2 regions of the Mycolicibacterium neworleansense genome follow, and region 1 is predicted to be linked to the other one. Evidence: predicted binding sites of a transcription regulator. Region 1 holds the regulator's gene; the other holds the start of a gene.
What was found. Region 1 encodes LexA, which represses DNA repair genes until DNA is damaged. Its sites were predicted from a motif close to CGAACANNTGTTCG; they were not measured.
Positions count from the first base shown of each region.

Region 1 (6,604 bases):
CGTGGTGCCACCGTGATTGATGCCGGTGTTCTTCAGCGCGACACCTCCGAAACAGACCAGCAGGTCGGTGTGGTCGGCGATGACATCCCAGTCGGTGGAGCGTTTGAACAGGTCGTCATGGGTCCCGACCACCCGCGGCATGATCACCCCGGTCGCGCCCAGGCTGTAGGAATGGCGGGAAAACGTGTAGCCGCCAAGCATTTTCAGGAAGCGGTGGACCTGACTCTGGGCGTGGTGGAAGCGTCCGGCGCTGGCCCAGCCGTAGGACCCACCGTAGATCGCCTCGTTGCCGTAGCTGTCGACGACGCGCCGCAACTCGTCGGCCAGCAGTTCGGTGAGCTCGTCCCACGACACCGCGACGTACTCGTCGGCGCCGCGTTCGGCGCTGGGACCGGGGCCGTCACGCAGCCAGCCGCGGCGCACCGCGGGCCCGGCGACGCGGGAGCGGTGCCGGATGGAGCCGGGGAGGTTTCCGAGCAACGGTGAGGGGTCGGTGTCACTGCCGAGTGCGGTGACGGCGGCGATGTCGCCGTCGGCGACGTCCGCGGTGAAGGCGCCCCAGTGCGCAAGGCTCATGGGGGACCGGGGCATGACCAGAGTTTACGGGCGCTACCCACCCTCCCCGGAGCTGACCAACCACCCGGTTGGTATAGGTTGGCCCCAAATCCGTAACCAGTACCGGAGGTCACACCATGGGCAGTGTTGTGAAATACGACCGCACGTTGTTCGAACCGGAGCACGAGTTGTTCCGCGAGTCCTACCGCGCATTCCTGGACAAGCATGTCGCGCCCTTCCACGACCAGTGGGAGAAGGACAAGATCGTTGACCGCGGAGTCTGGCTCGAGGCGGGTAAGCAGGGCTTTCTCGGCATGGCGGTGCCCGAGGAGTACGGCGGCGGCGGCAACGACGATTTCCGGTACAACACGATCGTCTGCGAGGAGACCGTGGCCGGCCGCTACAGCGGCATCGGCTTCAGCCTGCACAACGACGTCGTCGCGCCTTATCTGCTGCGCCTGGCCAACGAGGAGCAGAAGCAGCGCTGGCTGCCCAAGTTCTGTACCGGTGAATTGATCACGGCGATCGCAATGACCGAACCCGGTACGGGCAGCGACCTCCAGGGCATCAAGACCCGTGCGGTCCGCGACGGCGACCACTACGTGCTCAACGGATCGAAAACGTTCATCACCAACGGCATCCACTCCGACCTGGTGATCGTCGTCGCCCAGACCGACCCGGAGAAGGGCGCGCTGGGCTTCTCCCTGCTGGTGGTGGAGCGCGGCATGGAGGGCTTCGAACGGGGCCGGCACCTGGACAAGATCGGCCTGGAGGCCCAGGACACCGCCGAGTTGTCGTTCACCGACGTCAAGGTGCCGGTCGAGAACCTGCTCGGTGAGGAAGGTCAGGGTTTCGTCTACCTGATGCAGAACCTGCCGCAGGAGCGCATCTCGATCGCCATCATGGCTGCCGCGGCGATGGAGGCCGTGCTGGAGCAGACGGTGCAGTACACCAAGGAACGCAAGGCATTCGGCAAGCCGATCGGCAGCTTCCAGAACAGCCGGTTCCTGCTGGCCGAACTCGCGACCGAGGCCACCGTGGTGCGCATGATGGTCGACGAGTTCATCCGGTTGCACCTCGACGAGAAGCTCACCGTGGAGCAGGCCGCGATGGCCAAGTGGTACTCCACCGAGAAGCAGGTCGACCTCATCGACCGCTGCCTACAGCTGCACGGCGGCTACGGCTACATGCGTGAGTATCCGGTGGCGCGGGCCTACCTCGATGCTCGGGTGCAGACCATTTACGGCGGCACCACCGAGATCATGAAGGAGATCATCGGACGCAGTCTGGGCGTCTAGGCACCCCCGATATTGCGCGGGTAACACCCGGGAAAGCCCGATTTTGGGTCAGAACACCCGGATATTGCGGGTTTTTTGGCCATGATCGGCCACGTTCCTTGGTTATCGTCACCTGCTGAAGCAAAGTTGTCGGGGCGGGACACTTCTGAGGAAACTTTGCCGAACGAGCGGGGAGGGCGCATGACTAGGCCTGGAGCGAGGCTGAACGCGGCCGTGTGGCGGTTGGCGGTCGGCCTGCTCGCACTCGTGGTCGCTGCTTTGACGGTGCCGGCGGTGGCTTCGGCCACCCCGGAGTCCGATGCCGACGCGGCGATCGTCGCCGCCTGGGAAGCCAACGGCGGTGACGGCGGGCCGCTCGGACCGCGGCAGGGCGGCGTGTACGCAGTGGGTTCGGGCTTCGCGCAGAACTTCGCCGGCGGCAAGATGTTCTTCACGCCGGCGACCGGCGCCCACTTCATGCAGGGCGCGATTCTGGAGAAGTACGAGTCGTTGGGCGGCGCCGCCGACGGCGATCTGGGATTCCCCACCATCGACGAGGGCGCGGGCCGGGCTGCCGACAGCCGCAACTCGACGTTGAGCGCGCCTGACAACCCCGTCATCTTCTGGACCCCGGCCACCGGTGCCCGGGTGGTCCGGGGTGCGATCAACGCCGCGTGGGACAAGCTCGGCGGGTCCGCCGGAGTGCTGGGCGTCCCGGCCGACGACGAGTCGTTCGACGGCGATGTGATTTCCCAGAAGTTCACCGGCGGTGAGATTTCCTGGAACCGCAAGACCAAGGCGTTCACCACGGTGCCGCCGGAACTGGCCGATCAGCTCGCCGGTCTGGACGTCCCTTCGGACCCGGCCGCGGCGATCGCCGCGGCTCGCCGCGCGGCGGGCGGGCCGATGGGCCCGCTGGGCGCCAAGGACGGTGACCAATATCCGATCGGCAACGACGGGCTGGGCCAGAACTACGCCGGCGGCAAGATCTTCTACAGTCCGGCCACCGGGGCCAACGCCGTCACCGGTCAACTGCTGGAGAAGTACGAAAGCGTCGGCGGCCCCGAAGGCGATCTGGGTTTCCCGACCGCCAGCGAGTCCGAGGGCGGCCTCGGACCCAACAGCCGGATCAGCACCTTCGCCGCGGCCGACGAACCCGTCATCTTCTGGACCCCCGACTACGGCGCAGTGATCGTCCGAGGCGCGATGAAGGCGGCCTGGGACAAGCTGGGCGGGGCCAAGGGTGCACTGGGCGCCCCGATGGCCGACCAGACCGAAGACGGTTCGGTGATCAGTCAGCGGTTCAGCGGGGGAGCGATCTCCTGGGATCGCGAGGCCAACAAGTTCACCACCGAACCCTCCAAGCTCGCCTCCGAGTTGAGCGGCCTGCAGATTCCGGGTCTCGGACAGCCGCATGCCGGCGGTCCGCAACCCTCGACCGGTGACACCAAGAAGCCGTTCACCTGGCACTGGAGCTGGTGGTGGCTGATCGCGGTGGTCCCGGTGCTGCTGCTGGCAGGTCTGATCGTCGGGGCCGCGCTGTGGCACCGCCGCCGGGCCGGTGGTGATGACGATTTCGACCGCGATCCGTTCGACGATGACTACGACGACGGCGGGCCCGGGGACTCACGCTATGACGACAGCCGCTACGACGAGGCGCGCTACGAATCGCGCGGGTACGACCGCGACGAATTCGAAGATGAGGGCGGCGGCGAGGCGGTGGGCGGCTACCGGCCGGGTGGCGCTTACGGTGCCGGTGAAGCCACGACGGCGCGATTCGCCGGACCGGCCGACGAGTCCGGGGCTGCGGCGTCCCCGTACGACGGTCCCACCGACATCGCCATGCCGGTCAGTCAGTGGGCCGCTCCACAGGGTTCGGCCGGCGGGTACCGATCGCCGGGTGAGGACGATGAGCCGCCCGAGGATTCCCCGCGCCTGGCCGGCCCGGCGCCGGACCGCGGCTTCGACGGCTACGAAGACGACGGCTATCAAGACGATGACGACTTCGAGGACGACGACTTCGAAGAGGATGACTTCGATGACGAGGACTTCGACGACGAGGACCTCGACACCCCCATCGACGCGGACTTCGAGGAGGTCGCCGAGGGCGACGACGCCGATGTCGAGATCGAAGCGGAGCTCGCGGATGAGGACCTGGCCGACACCGGGGCGCTCGTCAGTCCGCCGGGCGGCGTGAGCGGGGCGTCAGCTTTCGCGGCGCTGGGCGGCTTTGCCGCGCCGAACGATCAGGACAATGTCGACACCGCTCCGACCCGCGTCATCACCGAGGCCGAGGCGTACAGCAGCGAGACGCACAGCGGGCGTCACGCGGCCATCGAACTCGAGGAGATCCCCAGCGCCACGGCAATCCACCTACCGCTGGAAGACCCGAACCGCGCGCCGGAGGGCTACCCGATCAAGGCAGACACGAAGTCCGGCCGGTACTGGGCACCCGACAGCAGTGAGTACGACGACGCGGTGGCCGAGATCTGGTTCGCCAGTGAGGAATTCGCTCGTACCAACGGTTTCGTCCGAACGGACTGAAGTCTTGTCCCGGCCGCCGTCCGCGGCCGGGACGATCCCGGCCGGTCAGATCTTGCGGATCACGGTGACGACCTTGCCGAGCACCGCGGCGTCGTTACCGGGGATCGGGTCGTACGCCGGATTGTGGGGCATGAGCCAGACCTGACCGCGCGTCCGCTTGAACGTCTTGACGGTGGCCTCGCCGTCGATCATGGCTGCCACGATGTCCCCGTTGTCGGCCACGCTCTGCTGGCGCACCACCACCCAGTCGCCGTCGCAGATGGCGGCGTCGACCATCGAGTCCCCGACGACCTTGAGCAGGAACAGCGAGCCCTCGCCGACCAGTTCGCGGGGCAGCGGGAAGACATCCTCGACGGCCTGCTCGGCCAGGATCGGACCGCCCGCCGCGATCCGGCCGAGCACCGGGACGAAGGTCGGTTCGGGCAGCGCATCGGAGCCGGCCACGTCGGTGGAGACCACGGCGGCGGCCGCCGGATCGTCGGCGGCCCGCACGTCGACCGCGCGCGGCCGGTTGGGGTCGCGTCGTAGATAGCCCTTGCGTTCCAGGGTGCGCAACTGGTGGGCGACCGACGAAGTCGAGGTCAAGCCGACCGCGTCGCCGATCTCTCGGATGCTGGGCGGGTAACCGCGACTGTTCACCGACGCGCGGATCACGTCCAGAATCGTCCGTTGCCGGTCGGTGAGGCCGCCCTCGGCCCGGCGTGGGCCCGTGTCGTCCGATCCGGCCGGGTTGTCGGTGCTGCCGTCCCTGCTGCGGTCGTCGCTCATGTGGCCGAATGTAGTCGCTGCTTGAACATTAATCAAACATGTGTTCGACGCGTGTCGTGGGCTTGTCCGCTGGTGGAGGCCCTGTGGGTCCCGGGCCGGGGTCCGCGCGGGCTTCGCCCGGCCGTACTTGTCGGTGCCCTGTTCTATCGTTTGGCAACAGTTCGATCACATGTTCTATCCATCGAACACTTGAGCGACTATGTTCGAACACAGGAGCGAATCCGTCCCACCGAAAGGCAGTCAGATGGCGATCATCGATATCCCCGCCGAAAGCCGTTCCCGTGCTGTCCGGGTCCCCGTCACGCCGAACTCGCCGCCGCGCGCCGCCCGCGCCCGGCCGGCCCGGCGGTGGTTCGGTCCACTACCGCGGAACCGGCGTGCTGATGTCGCGGGCATCGCACCGCAGCCGGCCCATCACGCCGCTGACAACGGTCTTGCTGGCGCTGGTCGCGGCCGGCATCACCGTGTGGCTGGGGTTGGTTGCCCAGTTCGGCGGCGTGCTGGGCGCCGACGCACAGACGCCGAGCCCGACCGAACTTGCGGTGGTTCAGGTGAAGTCAGGGGAGACGCTGCAGCAGGTGGCCCGGCGGGTCGCCCCGGACGCCCCGGTGGCGCGGGTCGTCGAGCAGATCCGTGATCTCAACCAGCTCGATTCCGCGGCAGTCGATGCCGGGCAGACGTTGCTCGCGCCGGTTGGCTGAGCAGCGCGATGTCCGCTGAATCGTCCTGGCAGTCAGCCACACTGGCCGGCGTCGGCATGAGCACCTACACCCCACTGGACCCGGCGGTGAGTCTGCCGCGGGCATCGCGGGTACGCTCAAGGGCGCTCGAACTAGTTGTCCGACGGCATGACGAAGGAGCGGTAATGCATTGTCCGTTCTGCCGTCATCCTGATTCGCGTGTGGTCGATTCCCGAGAGACCGATGAGGGTCAGGCCATCCGGCGCCGGCGGTCCTGCCCTGAGTGCGGTCGGCGGTTCACCACCGTTGAGACGGCCGTGCTGGCCGTGGTGAAGCGCAGCGGGGTGACCGAGCCGTTCAGTCGCGAGAAGGTCATCCGCGGGGTGCGCCGGTCCTGTCAGGGCCGTCAGGTCGACGACGATGCCCTCAACGTGCTGGCGCAGAAGGTCGAGGACGCGGTCCGCGGCCTGGGCACACCGGAGATCCCCAGCCACGAGGTCGGCCTGGCGATTCTCGGTCCCCTGCGTGAACTGGACGAGGTGGCCTACCTGAGGTTCGCCTCGGTGTACCGGTCGTTTTCCTCGGCCGAAGACTTCGAGCGTGAGATCGAGGCGCTGCGGGCCCACCGCGCCGAGGCGTAGTCCGGTCCCTCCTCAGTCCAACTGGGAAGTGCCGTCGTTGACGACGCGGCCGGCCAGGCGAACCCAGCCCTCAGGACTCCAGCGGGTCTCGATCACCGATCCCTTTCCCTGGACGATCGTCAGGTCCCGGCTGAGATAG
Region 1 is NZ_CWKH01000001.1:1,863,075-1,869,678, reverse strand. Features, by position in the region: gene BN2156_RS08745 (molybdopterin-dependent oxidoreductase) at 1-591, opposite strand, end outside; gene BN2156_RS08740 (acyl-CoA dehydrogenase family protein) at 693-1,853, shown strand; gene BN2156_RS08735 (LGFP repeat-containing protein) at 2,034-4,376, shown strand; gene lexA (transcriptional repressor LexA) at 4,422-5,144, opposite strand; gene BN2156_RS08725 (LysM peptidoglycan-binding domain-containing protein) at 5,426-5,845, shown strand; gene nrdR (transcriptional regulator NrdR) at 6,010-6,465, shown strand; gene BN2156_RS08715 (PhzF family protein) at 6,478-6,604, opposite strand, start outside.

Region 2 (6,604 bases), on a different contig from region 1:
GAGAAGTTTGTCGAGAACGCCACGAAGAACCTCGAGAAGGCCTTCAAGCCGACCACCAAGGCCGGTGCCGACAAGCACGAAGCCGCCAAGTCCGACACCGACGCCGGCGCCAAGGCCGGCAACAGCGCCGGTGACACCAAGGACCACAAGGACACCAAAGACAACAAGGACAAGTAGCACCTGAGTCGACACGACGGCCCCCTCCAAATCGGAGGGGGCCGTTGCGTTTTCACGCTTCTTGGCCGGGTCCTGTGTACGAGCTGTGAATTCTCGTGATCATGTGCCGAACAGCAAATGAACAACATCGCCACTACCTATCGCCGGTGCCCGTGGTGCCTTAGGTTCGCTGGCGGGCCAGCGGCAATGTCAGCCGGATAGGCCCAATTTAGCTGCGGCGCAACGCCAATCACGAGAGGTTACAGGCATGGCAAAACATCGGAAGATCTCCGAGCGGTCGGTACGGGGTCGGACGCTCGTAGGTGGGATCCTCGCGGGCGGTGCGCTGGCGATGACTGGGCCGGCCGGGATGGCGCTCGCCGTACCCACCAACACCGGCAACCCGTCCGCTGACGCCGTGGGCCGCCCGGATCTGGGCAACCCGGCTCCGGGCGTGCGCGTCACGCAGGCCGTCGGCGATCAGGTTTTCAACCAGAAGACCCCGGTCAACAAGGCCCTCGACGACAGCGAGCTCGGCAGGGTTTACCACCTCAACTACGGGACGACGAGCACGGGCATCGTCGACCCCAAGACCGGCAAGGTTGATCCCGGCACCAACGGTGTCGTCAAGGGCGAGCTGAACGTCAACGCCGGCAAGTACTACTACGACGACCTCCAGGCACGCGGCCTCGCGCTGCCCGACGAGAAGGATCTGCCGGGCGTCCTGCCCAGGCTGGCCAGTGGCAACACCGCGGTCTCGACTGCGAAGTCGGGCTCGACCGCCAAGGTGTCGTCCAACTGCACCACGTCGACCGCCAAGACCTCGGTGAGCGCACAGGCTGCCAGCTGCTGACAGCCAACAGATACAACGGCGGGCGGGCCTTCGGGCCCGCCCGTTTCGTCTTCAGTCGCTCTGGTTGCGACGCTTCTTGCGTTTGACGCTGACGCTGCCCCACAGCGAGAAGCCGCGGATGTGGACACGCGGCGCTCCGGCCGTCCCGTCGCCGTTGACGCTGTGATCGAAGTTCCCCATCACGCCCACGCCTTGTAGGTCCACATTCACCTCCGGCGGCACCAGGATGGTCTGCCCGCCGAAGATGGAATAGGTGCGGACCTCGACATCTGGGGCGGTGAAATCGGCATAGCGCAGATCGACCACCCCGCCACCGAAGAGTGCGAACGTCGTCAGCTTCTTCGGCACGTTCCACCGGCCGCGGCGCTCGAACCCGCTCATGATCGCCAACAGCAGCGTGGATGGGGCAGGGCGACAGTGGCCGGCCGAACAGTTCACGGCGCCGGGAAGGTCGCGACTCAGCCGCGCCAAATCGTCATACGTCTCAGCCGCGTAGGCCTTTGCTAGCCGGTCCTCGTACTCGGTCATCGGCAGCCGGCCCGCGGCGGCAGCATCAGTGAGCAGCTGCGCCACCTGAATGCGGTCGGTGTCGGCAGCCCGCATCGACCTGCCCTGCGGCGCTGAAGTGCTCATCGCTGTCGAGCCTACGACGATCGCTGCCACATGCAAGACCGATGGCCAAACTGTGTCTGCATGGTTGCGACAATCGACGCCGCGCGACGAAGGTGAGCTACGCGTCCGTGCCCAGATAGTCCTGGAACGATGCGCCGTCGACGGCGTTTTCCGGGGTCAGATTGGCTCCCGACCTGTAACCGGCGACGATGCGACCGGGCAGGGTGAATCTGGCCACCCGACGCACGCTGTTGTGTGCTGAGAGATACATCTGTCCCAATTCTGGGTGGCTGTGGATACTCGGGCCACCGATGTCCGCCACGCGCCCGGCCGGTTCTGAATCGATCAAAGAGACCAATCGGGTGGCCACATCGCGGGTGTCGATGGGCTGAAATCGGACGCCCCGCAGTGCCCACAAGAAGGGCGAGAATCGCTGTACCGAGAACGTCTTTTCGATTAGCTCGTGGAACTGTGTGGCGCGCAGGATCGTGTGCCCGACACCGGACGATTCCAGCGCCTGCTCGACCCGCAATTTCGTCTTGTAGTAAGGAAGCGGGATGTCCTCGATCCCGACGATCGAGATGTAGATGAGGTGCCCGACGCCGTTGCGTCGCGCGGCCTCGATCAGGTTCCGGGCAGCCCTGATGTCCTTACTGCCGGTCGCTTGAGTGGCGCAGTGGACGACGACGTCCACGCCATCGAGGGCGGCAGCCAGACTGTCAGGCTTGAGCAGGTCGGCCTGGTGCCAATGAACGCCCGTGTAGCCGACGCGGTCCCGCCGGCTCAGCGCGCGCACCTGATGACCGGCCTCGGTCGCCTCTGGTACGACATGGTGGCCGAGAGTGCCGGTCGCCCCGGTGACGAGCACAGTGCGTGGCATGCTGGCCACGCTACCGACGCGCCCCCGGGGCTGTCAGCGATTAGGCCGCCGCGTCCGACTTCTCTTTCTTTTCGGCCTTCTTCTGGGCCTTCGTCTTCTGCGACTTCTTCAAGTCCTTGGTGGCGTCCTTGATGTCCTTCGCGGCTTCATCTGTGGCGCCTTTGACTTCCTTGGCGGCGTCATCGACTGCGCCTCGCACCTTGGCCACCGTCTCCTTGACGGACTTCTTGATGGGGTCGCTGGCATTGGCGGCGTGGCGGGCCTTGGCACGGGACTTCGCCTTGGTCTGCAGCGAATCCTTGTCCACACCAAGGGCTTTGAGCACGTCCTTGCCGGCGGCCGACTTGGCGTCGGAATCCTCGGCCGCGGCCGCCTCGGTGTCAGGGGCGTCGACGGCAAGTGTCTTGAGCAGGCCGTCGCTCGACGGAACCGCGGTGACGGACTGCTTGTTGGTGGTGGATCCGTTGACCTTCATCATGTTGTCGATGGCGGCTTCCACCTGGGCGTTGATCCCGTCGAGAGCATGGGTGACCGGAGCCAAGCCCTTCTCGACCGCGTCGAACACCGGATCCGCACCGTCCTGGACGGCTTCGAGTGCATCGCTCATGGCCTTGGCAACCGCCACTGTCACGGCGTTCTTTACGATCGGCGAGGAGTCCGCGCCCGGAACTTTCGCGACCCAGGCGTCCGGGTTCAGCGCGTTCTTCTGAATGCCGTCGATCAGCGCGTCGAACACGATCTCATTGGCGGCCAGCTGCTGCGTGGGGGTGAGCGGAGAGTGCCACAGGTAGGCCTGCTCACCGGCCTCGTTGAACGTGCGCTCCAGTGTGTCAGGGTTGACGTCCTGGTAGCCCATGTTGACCAGCTTTCGCAGCGCGTCTTCGACGCTGTCAGTCAACGGCGTCGGGATGTGAACGCCGGGAACAAGGTTGGCCAGATGAGGAACCACCCGGAACGGCTCGAGCAACGGGAGATTGCCCGAGTCGTAGGTGATGTACGTGGCGTTGCCCGGGAAGTCGAGGAAGTTCACGTTGAAGAGTTTCAGCAAGTCGCCGATGACCGGGATCATCTGCACGCCTTGGCCACCGGTGGGGTCGATCATCACCTTCACGCCATCGGCGATGCCGCTGATCAACTTCGGCAGCACATGGTTGCCGATGTTGTTGTCCTCGTCGGGCAGGAGATAAGTCAGGAACACCCCGGCGGCGGCCGCGTTGGCCCAGGCCAGTGGGTTCAGCGTGGTGGGCGCGTCGGACAGCGGGTTGTACGCCCAGGTGATGTCGAGGATCGAGGTGTTGAGAACCTTGGTGATCTTGCCGCCGTTGGCGTCCTCATTGGTATAGCTGCCCGCGTCCGGAGTGGTGAGATTCAAGCCGAACAGGTTGGTCAAAGGTGTTGCCAGGGCGAACAATCCACCGCCGGGGCGGCTGGGGTTGTTGACGAAGATCAACCACTGACCGGTGACGCCGTTGCCCCAGTCCGGGTCATTGGACTGCACCGCATTGATCATGTCGCGATACGCCAGCGACGTGGTCAGCCCGCCAAGGCTCTCGGACAAGATGACCGAACGGCGCTGATTCAGGATGGGCCACTGCTTGACCAGTGCTGCGAGGGTCTGATCGATGAAGGGCACCTGGTCGAGGCCGAACATCTTGGCGAGTCCGGTGAGCGTGTAGTCCAGCCCATTGACTGCGTTGTACACATCGCTGGGCATCGGTCCCTTGACGCCGGCCTCGATCGGTGAGATCGCGTCGAGCAGGTTCAGCAGCCCAATGACGGTGTCGGCCAAGGCTGTATTGCCGGTCAATCCTCCGGCGGCCTGGATCACGTTCTCGGGCGTGATACCGAGCGCCTGCGCGGTCCAGAAGATCGGGCCCACTCCGTAGAGACCGACGATGTCCGGGATCTTGCCGATATCGGATGACGCGGTCAGCTCGACATCCGCTTGCACACTGCGGTTGTGGGCCGCCAGCGCTTCCGGCGCGGAGGACGCGACGCCTGCGGTCAACGCTGCCGTCGTCGCGACGATCGCTGCCGCGGTGGCTGCTGCCTTGGCTTTGTGCAGACGGGGAGGAGTGGGCTGTGACATCAAGCGCGCCGCCTTCGATATGTGACCTGGCCGACAAAGTGCTTGCACACTGTAGCAACGAGTATTTGCCCAGTCGCAAATTTGCCTTGTTTGCTTATCTGTGCACTCGCTGTGCGGCTTGCCCTGGGGAGTCGGGAGTTATCCACAGCGTGGATTTCGTCCACAGATAGCGGATTGGCGCCGCCGATCCAACGGATCCCGAACTAGTGTTCGAGTTGTGGGAACTGCGACGTTGGACCGCCAGCACCTGCTCGCGGCCTACGAGGCTTACGAGGCGGCGGCCGCGACGATCGCCGCGGTTTCCCATGACGTACTCACACTCACTGATCTGCAGTGGATCGCCACTCGCAGGGAAAGAGTGGCGCGCGCCCAAGTGACGGTCGACCACGCGATCATCGTGAGGATCGCCGACCAGATCACCCCGCAGACGACGGGTGGCAATTCGATGCGGGACATATTGGTGCACTCATTGCGGATCAGTAAGGCTGAGGCCCAGGCTCGGCTCGACGATGCCGTGGCTCTTGGTCCCCGTCGCGCCATGAACGGCGAACCACTCGCCCCGAAGCTTCCCACCACCGCTGCTACCCAGGCGCGCGGTGAGATCGGAGTCGCTCACGTGAGGGTGATCCGGAAGTTCTTCAAGCAACTTCCTGCCGGGGTCAGCGCCGAAAGTCGGGACAGCGCTGAGGAATTGCTCGGACGCACGGCCGCCCGGCTGACTCCGGACGAGCTACGGCAGGTCGCGGATCGGCTGCGCGTGACCATCGACCAGGACGGGCCCGAACCGCACGAGAACGTTGCGGCACGGAACCGCGGCCTCGTGTTCGGGAAACAGGACAGCAGCGGGTTGACCGAGGTGCGGGGACACATCGATGCGGAGTGCCGCGCCATCTGGGACGCGGTCAACGCCAAGATGGCGGCGCCGGGCATGTGCAATCCCGACGACGAAACTCTTTGTGTCGATGCCGAACCCGATGATGAGACGGTGAAACGCGATCTGCGTACCAAGGCGCAGCGTAATCACGACGCGTTCAAGGCGGCGGGCCGCGAGATCCTGGGCTCGGGAAAGTTGGGCCAACACCGGGGACTGCCCGTGACCGTGGTGGTCACGACGACGCTCGACCAGATCACCTCGGGTGAGGGCTGGGCAGTCACCGGAGGTGGGAGTCTCCTGCCGATGGCGGATGTGCTCCGGCTGGCCAGCCACGCGTATCACTATCTGTGCATCTACGATTCGCACACGCAGGTGCCGTTGTATCTGGGTCGTACCAAGCGAATTGCCTCAACGGGGCAACGCCTCGCGCTCTTCGCAATGGAAGGCGGGTGCAGCCGGCCGGGATGCACTGCCCCCGCGTACTGGAGTCAGGTGCATCATCGCGATAGGGATTGGGCGGACGGCGGGCGGACCGACATCGACGAACTCACGTTGGCGTGTCCGCCCTGTCATCGGCTGCTGACCAGCAAGGGGTGGCGGACCCGAACCGGTAAAGATGGTCGTACCGAATGGATTCCGCCGCCGATCCTCCTCACCGGGAGTGCGGCCGGCTGATGCTGCGCATGGACATGATGCGGAATGCACGGGTCCAGGGCCGCGGCCGGCCCTGGACCCCTCCGGCACGTATCTCAGGCGGGCGTCGTCTGTTGTGCTCCCGCCGGGATCAGGCCGAGTTGCTGCAGCATGCCCAGGGTGTCCCAGGTGACCCAGCTTTCAGCGACCTTGCCGTCTTCGATCCGGTCGATATCGATCAAGTTAATACGGCTGTGTTTGCCAGTGGCCGGCTGGCCCATGATCTCACCGGTGTTGTCGCCCTGCGCCTCGATCATCGTGCATACGAAGTCGCCTTCGGCGAGCTGCGCCTTGATGTCGAAACGCATGTTTGTGAATGACTTCCGGTACATGCCCATCAGGCTTCTCATGTGTTCGGGACCTCGCTGGTCCCCGAACGGATCTTGAGTGTCGTGGAAAGCGGCACCGGGAGCGACGAGATTGTCGAGTTCACCCAGGTCGCCGGAG
Region 2 is NZ_CWKH01000003.1:536,285-542,888, reverse strand. Features, by position in the region: gene BN2156_RS27155 (hypothetical protein) at 1-177, shown strand, start outside; gene BN2156_RS27150 (hypothetical protein) at 425-1,009, shown strand; gene BN2156_RS27145 (DUF1707 SHOCT-like domain-containing protein) at 1,061-1,642, opposite strand; gene BN2156_RS27140 (SDR family oxidoreductase) at 1,740-2,501, opposite strand; gene BN2156_RS27135 (PE-PPE domain-containing protein) at 2,542-4,590, opposite strand; gene BN2156_RS27130 (HNH endonuclease signature motif containing protein) at 4,808-6,139, shown strand; gene BN2156_RS27125 (ester cyclase) at 6,214-6,604, opposite strand, start outside.
Region 2: BN2156_RS27130 (HNH endonuclease signature motif containing protein) is a predicted target of LexA. The motif match lies at 4,790-4,803, and genes of this name have one in related genera.